DNA from 2 places in the Nocardiopsis sp. LDBS1602 genome. Region 2 is predicted to be linked to the other one. Evidence: riboswitches for the same ligand, from Rfam matches in the RefSeq annotation. Region 2 holds a riboswitch; the other holds the start of a gene.
The links. Region 2 has a riboswitch for glycine ahead of gcvP (aminomethyl-transferring glycine dehydrogenase). Riboswitches for the same ligand answer to the same signal wherever they lie in the genome.

Region 1 (3,632 bases), on a different contig from region 2:
CTCCACGCCCGATCTGGGCGAACGCATTCCCGAGGTGCGACTGTGCACCAACATCGCCGGGCCGGAGAACACCCTGTTCATCCTCTGGCTCCGTGACGCCCCCGACCTGACCCGGGTGGAACGACGCCTGCTGGAGGAACTCCCCGGGCTGCGCATCGCCGACCGCAGGATGACCCTGCGAACCTTCAAGTTCATGGGCGGGGTGACCGACGCCGCCCAGCGCTTCTCCCGTTCCGTCCCGATCCAGCTCCGGTGACCGTCAGGCCTCCGCGGCCTCTCCCGGAAGCACGTCCAGTTCCACCAGGAACCCCCGGCCCAGCGACTCGCGCAGCTCGGCGTCGCCCTCCGAGCCCTCGTCCAGGCGCAGCGCGAACGTGTGCAGTTCGTCGGAGCGCTCGACCCAGCCGACCCACCAGCCGTGGGCCTCGTCGTCCTCACCGTGGCCGGTGGGGCCGAAGAGCCGGTAGTCGCTCCCCTCCTCCAACGCCACCAGCTCGCGAAGGGCCTCCTGGTGTTCCACGTCCACGGGAAGCTCGGCCCTCGCCAGCCCGGCCAGGAAGGTGGCCTGCTCCAGCGCGGAGATCTCCAACGGACCCTCGGCCCAGAAACGGCCCAGGTCGTCCTCGTCCCCGACACCGCGGTTGCCGTAGTCGAACCGGTCCACCCAGGTGGACATGCGCTCGTGTCCGATCCGCTCGGCGACCTCGTGGTGCACCGACGTCCCGGAGGCGGACAGGTCCGCGCGCAGGCTCCGCCCCTCTCCCCGATCCGGGGAGATCGTCTCGTCGACGTCGGAGACCGCTCCGGTCTGGAGGGCGATGAGCGTGTTCGGGAGTTCGAAGGTGGCCCCGGGCACGGCGCGCTCGTGGGCGCCGTCCGCCCCCACCAGCACCGCCGATCGGCCGTTGGCGTCGTAGAGCACGAACGTCCCGTCCACCCCGGCGTCCTCGAACAGGGACTCCAGGTCGCCGCGCTCCACGGCCTCCACGTCGCCCAGCTCGACGGGCTCGCCCACGGCCGAACGGTCCGGCTCGCCCTCCTCCTCGGTCCCACCGCAGGCGACGCCCGTGAAGAGGGTGAGCGCGCACCCCGCGGTCAGGGCGTATCCACGGGTCCTCCGGGACCTTCTGGGGGCGGATTCGGTGTCGGTACGCACTCGGCTCCTCCAGGCGGTGATCGAGGGGACGTCCGTCCTCCAAACTAGCCCACGGACCACCGATCACCACCTCGAAACGACACGCTCCGCACGCGCGTCGCCCCGTCCGGTCACCCGTCATCGACGACGAACGCCGACCGTCGAGCGCGAATCCGTCCCCGGACCCGCCCCACCCCTCCCACCCTCACCACCCCGTACGTGACCCATCCCTCGCGCCGTGCCCCTCCCACGACGAGGGCCCCGGCTCCCCTCGCCCCACGACCTCACGGGCCCGAACGACGGAGCCGGGCACGGAACCCCTGGTCCCACGCCCTTCGCGGCCGCGCGACGACCGTCGTCCACAACCCGTCGGGCGGTCTTGGGAGCCCCATCCCGCCGCTGCTAGGCTGAACCTGTTGCTGACCCCGTACGGGAGAGTGTCCGCGTATCCAGCGTGGGCCGCCGAAGGAGCAATCCCTCCCCACAGACAACCTCTCAGGCACAGCGGACCGTACGGGCGAGACCACTCTGGAAAGCAGGGACGCACGTCCCTCGCCGAAGGTGCAAGCCACGCCGAGCGCGGGGCGAAGCTCTCAGGCACCGATGACAGAGGGGGAGGATGGCAACGCCTCAACCGACACCGCCCATCCTCTCGGGAGTGCCCATGTCAGAGCCCACCTCCTCGCCGCGTCTCACCGCACTGCACAAGATCCACGAAGAGGCCGGGGCCACGCTCGTCGACTTCGCCGGGTGGCTCATGCCGCTCCGCTACGGCAGCGAGACCGCCGAGCACAAGGCGGTCCGCGAGGCCGCCGGGCTCTTCGACCTCTCCCACATGGGCGAGATCCGGCTGACCGGCCCCCAGGCCGACCAGGCCCTCGACCACGCCCTGGCCGGCTACCTGTCGAAACTGAAGGTGGGCCGGGCGCGCTACACCATGATCACCGCCGAGGACGGCGGTGTCCTGGACGACCTCATCGTCTACCGTCTCGGTGAGCGGGAGTACCTGGTCGTGGCCAACGCGGCCAACGTCTCCGTCGTCGCCTCCGCCCTGACCGAACGCGCCGCCGGCTTCGACGTCGAGGTCGTCGACGAGTCCCCCGAATACTCGCTCATCGCCATCCAGGGCCCGCGCGCCGTGGAGATCCTCGCCCCGCTCACCGACGCCGACCTCGACGAGATCCGCTACTTCGCCGGTTACGAGCACACCGTCGCCGGTGTCCCCGTCCTGCTCGCCCGGACCGGTTACACCGGTGAGGACGGCTTCGAGATCTTCGTCAAGCCCGCCGACCGCGCCCCCGAGATCTGGTCCGCCCTCATCTCCGGCGGCGCCGACCTCGGTCTGGTCCCCGCCGGGCTCTCCGCGCGCGACACCCTGCGCATGGAGGCGGGCATGCCGCTCTACGGCCAGGAGCTCACCTCCGACCTCACCCCCTTCGACGCCGGCCTGGGCCGCGTGGTCAGGCTCGACAAGTCCGGTGACTTCGTCGGCCGCGCCGCCCTGGAAGAGGCCTCCCGCACCGCGCGTGACAAGCGCCTGGTCGGGTTCGTCGCCCGCGGCCGCCGGCCCCTGCGCAAGGGCCAGGACGTGCTGCGCGACGGCTCCGTCGTCGGAACCATCACCAGCGGCGCCCCCTCCCCCACCCTGGGCCGCCCCATCGCCATGGCCTACGTGGACGGCGACCTCGACACCACGACCGGCACGTTCACCGTGGACGTGCGTGGCCGGGGAGAAGAGGTCGACGTGGTCGAGCTGCCGTTCTACAAGCGGCGGTCGTAGGAGGGGGTCCCACGAGGATCCTCGACGACCGGTACACGCCTCGGTGCCGTTCCCCCAGGGGGGCGGCACGGACGGGGCGTGGCCGGACATAGGCCGGGCCGGGTCGCCGTACGGGCGCACGGCAGACAAATGGAACACCTCCAAGGAGAGTTGAAGTGAGCGTTCCCACGGAGCTGGGTTACACCGCCAAACACGAGTGGGTCGCGGTAGAGGACGGGATCGCCACCGTCGGGATCACCGCGTTCGCCGCCGAGTCGCTGGGCGACATCGTCTTCGTCGAGACCCCCTCGGTCGGCGACGAGGTCACCGCGGGAGAGACCGCGGGAGAGGTGGAGTCCACCAAGTCCGTCAGCGACATCTACTCCCCCGTCAGCGGTGAGGTCGTCGAGGTCAACGAGGCGCTCGAGGACTCCCCCGAGACCATCAACTCCGCGCCCTTCGAGGGCGGCTGGCTGTTCAAGGTGCGCTTCTCCGAGGAGCCCGCGGACCTGCTCTCCGCCGAGGAGTACACCAAGCTGACCGAAGGCGAGAACTGATATGACCGGCGACAACCTTCTCAACCGGACCCTGAGCGAGCTGGACCCCGAGGTGGCGGCCGCGGTCGACGCCGAACTGGCGCGCCAGCGCGACACCCTGGAGATGATCGCCTCCGAGAACTTCGCCCCCCAGGCGGTTCTGGAGGCCCAGGGCACCGTCCTGACCAACAAGTACGCCGAG
Region 2 (3,632 bases):
TGGAGGGCCAGACGGTAGGCGGGCTTGCCGGCGTTGTCCACCGAGACGCCGACCAGACGGCCGGGCAGCTGGCGACGGAGCTTCTCGCCCACGGACATGTAGCCGGCGTGCGGGCCGCCGAAGCCGAGCGGAACGCCGAAACGCTGAGTGGAGCCGACCGCGATGTCGGCGCCCAGGTCGCCGGGGCTGCGCAGCAGCGTGAGGGCGAGGATGTCCGCGGCGACCACGGCCAGGGCCCCTCGCTCGTGCGCCCGGGCGATCACGGAGGAGGGGTCGCGGACCACACCGCTGGAGGCGGGGTACTGCACCAGGACACCGAAGGCCTCGCCTTCGGGCAGGCCCTTGGTCAGGTCGGCGACGACGACCTCGATGCCCAGGGGCTCGGCCCGGGTGCGCAGCACCTGGAGGGTCTGCGGGAAGACGTCGGAGTCGACGACGAACACGTCGCTCTTGACCTTGGAGGCGCGACGGGCCAGGGTCATGGCCTCGGCGGCGGCGGTCGCCTCGTCCAGGAGGGAGGCGCCGGTGATCGGGAGGCCGGTCAGGTCCGAGACCATGGTCTGGAAGTTGAGGAGGGCCTCCAGCCGGCCCTGGGAGATCTCCGGCTGGTAGGGCGTGTAGGCCGTGTACCAGGCGGGGTTCTCCATGATGTTGCGCAGGATGACCGGCGGGGTGAGCGTGTCGTAGTAGCCCAGGCCGATCAGCGAGGTGTGCGGACGGTTGCGCGAGGCCAGGGCCCGCAGCTCGTCCAGGGCCTCGGCCTCCCCGATCGCCTCGGGCAGGTCCAGCGGGGCGTGGCGCCCGGGGCCGGTGAGGATGGACTCGGGGACGGCGGCGGTCATGAGCTCCTCGGTGGAGGAGTGCCCCACCGTCTTGAGCATCTCTTCGACCTCGGCCGGTGTGGGGCCGATGTGCCGGTCGGCGAAGACCCTGGCGGGCGCGCCCGGGTTCGGGACGTTCGACGGGTCAGTCACGGAGACCTCCTGGTGACAGGGCCGATGTGATCGGCGGTGTTCCTCACGGTCTCCCCCTCTGTCACCGGGCACGGCGGTGCCCAGGCTTCAGAGCGGCCTCCTCCGCGCGGTCCGTGGTGCCTGAGAGGTTACTGGGGAGTATTGCCCCGTCGGCGCCCCGTTGCCGAGGTCTCTCCCGCGCGGTATCGACAGCCTGCTGACGCTCTGTACATAGATCCAAGCAGGAGGAATGTCGGGTTTCCTCCTGTTGTGACTACGACCGTACTCGATCGGGGCCCGGTTCACCGAGCCAGGGCACGCCTTTCTCCCACCGCACACGGAGAATCACACGAACCCCTCGGGCCCCACCACGACCACGTTCGCCTTCGCCGGACTCAGCCGGTGCGCCGCTCCCTGCGCCGACGGGCCAGCTCGTCGACCGGCTGGGGCGCGGAGGCGGGAAGCTCCGAACGATCCTCGGCCGGAACGACCCCCAGGGCCTCCTCCAGCTCACGGGCCACGTTGGCCAACGCCAGCCCGAACATGCCCTGACCGCACTGCATGAGGTCGACGACCTCCTCGGGAGAGGTGCACTCGTAGACGCTCACACCATCGCTCATGAGGGTGATGCGGGCCAGCTCACCGGCGGGGCGGCCCCGCAGATGGTCCACGGCCGTACGGATCTGCTGAAGGGAGATCCCGGTGTCCAGGAGGCGCTTGGCCACCTTGAGCATGAGGATGTCCGGGAGACTGTACAGGGGCGCGTTATGGGCGCCTGAGCGCACGCTCGGCTCCACCAGGCCGGTTCTGGCCCAGTAGTCGAGCTGTCGATAGGTGATCCCGGCGGCGGTACACGCCGCGGGTCCCCTATACCCGACGTCCATAGGCAGCGCCACCACGTCCTCTTCGCACAGTAGGCCCTGCTGCCCCGCTAGCCGCAGCGCGGACCGCCTGTCTTCGGGATCCCGCTTGCCGCTCGCTACCGCCACGCCGACCTCCGGCTTCTCGTCCCACGGCGGCATCGACAGGGGAAAGTCCACTCAGGGAAGGGGCGCGCCGTGGGTTCCACAGCACCGAAGGTAAAGCGGCGCCACGGCAGCGTCAACGAGGCCGCGCGGCGCGTCGCCAACTACGCGTTGCGACGACTCCGCCCGGCCGACGGCTCCGATGGGCCCGCGGCTCCAGGGGGTTTCGGCTGTGGTCTCCACGACCAATCCCTCATCCCAATCTATCACTGAGACCCGCGACGAAGCCGCAGGTCAAGGCCGTGTCCTCGGTGGAGACGCTCTCGCCTCCCGAGAACACGGAACGGGACCCGCGCTCGGCGCGGATCCCGTCGCGTGTTCACGTACTACGTCGCCCGAAATCCTCGGGAGAGATATTGTCCAGGAACTCCCGGAACGCCTCGACCTCGTCCTCCTGCTCGTCCGGGATCGGCATCCCCGCCTCGTCGATCACGTCCTCGTGAGCGTAGATCGGGGTTCCGGTCCGCAGCGCCAGGGCGATGGAGTCCGAGGGCCTGGCACTGACCTCCACACCGTTGCTGAAGACCAGCTCGGCGTAGAAGATGCCATCGCTCAACCCGGTGATCCTCACCGTCTCCAGGCCGGTGTCCAGGGCGTCGAGGACGTCCCGGAACAGGTCGTGGGTGAGGGGCCGGGCGGGGGCCACACCCTGCTGGGCCAGTGCGATGGCGGTGGCCTCCACACCACCGATCCAGATCGGCAGGTAGCGGTCACCCTCGGTCTCCTTGAGCAGGACAATCGGTTGGTTCGAGGGCATCTCAACCCGGACGCCGACGACCTCCATGTGCTTCACAGCGTCTCCGTCCCACGAGTCGTCATGCCGGCTGGGCGCTCGTCCCTGCTCCCCCGTTGGATCAGGACCCGAGGGCGAAATCGGCACCCTTCGTTACAAAGCTCTCCGGAGGCGGGGGGCCGCAAACCTCTCCGGCCCTCCCGCCCCCGTCGACCGTGGTCAGCGATCCGTCATCGGCGCGGCTTGGTCAACAGGACCATGCGGAACTTGCCGATCTGGATCTCGTCCCCACCGCCCAACTCGGCCTCGTCCACCGGCTCGCGGTTGACGTAGGTACCGTTGAGGCTTCCGACGTCACGGACTCCGAACCCGTTGCCACGGCGGAAGAACTCCACGTGGCGCCGGGAGACGGTGACGTCGTCGAGGAAGATGTCGCTGTTGGGGTGACGCCCGGCGGTGGTCACGTCGCTGTCCAGCAGGAAACGGCTTCCCGCGTTCGGGCCACGACGGACCACGAGCAGAGCGGTGCCCGGAGGAAGCGCGTCGGCGCTGGCGGGGTCGTCCCCGCCGAGCTCATCGCCCGATTCCTCTTCCTCCAGCGCCTGTATTCCGGAGATGGAGATGGTCGAGGTGACATCTCCCGCGGAGTCCCCGCCCGCGGTGGGCCGTGGGCTCTGCTGGTCGGCCCTGCGGAGGGGGGTTCCACAGTGGGAGCAGAAACGGGCATCATCCGCAACGGCGTGACCGCACTGCGTGCAGTAAACGCTCGACATAGGTCGGCTCGGCCTCCTACCGCACGGGGCGGTGCTTGATTCGGCTGATCGGTGGCGCGTTCCGAACGTGCGACGGACACGGTGCCCGCCCACCATCCGGAACACGGCGGGGCGGCCCACTGTCGCGGCAGTGGAACGACCCGCACGG

Region 1: it holds a riboswitch for glycine, as region 2 does, so the genes downstream of both, gcvT (glycine cleavage system aminomethyltransferase GcvT) here and gcvP (aminomethyl-transferring glycine dehydrogenase) in region 2, are expected to answer to the same signal.

The regions. Positions count from the first base shown of each region.
Region 1 is NZ_JAYLVW010000005.1:36,623-40,254, reverse strand. Features, by position in the region: gene U9J66_RS17170 (Lrp/AsnC family transcriptional regulator) at 1-256, shown strand, start outside; gene U9J66_RS17165 (penicillin-binding transpeptidase domain-containing protein) at 260-1,156, opposite strand; glycine riboswitch at 1,556-1,657, shown strand; gene gcvT (glycine cleavage system aminomethyltransferase GcvT) at 1,800-2,915, shown strand; gene gcvH (glycine cleavage system protein GcvH) at 3,071-3,451, shown strand; gene glyA (serine hydroxymethyltransferase) at 3,453-3,632, shown strand, end outside.
Region 2 is NZ_JAYLVW010000001.1:1,185,155-1,188,786, forward strand. Features, by position in the region: gene gcvP (aminomethyl-transferring glycine dehydrogenase) at 1-974, opposite strand, end outside; glycine riboswitch at 1,072-1,162, opposite strand; gene U9J66_RS05435 (MerR family transcriptional regulator) at 1,349-1,837, opposite strand; gene U9J66_RS05440 (bifunctional nuclease family protein) at 2,298-2,771, opposite strand; gene U9J66_RS05445 (FHA domain-containing protein) at 2,942-3,484, opposite strand.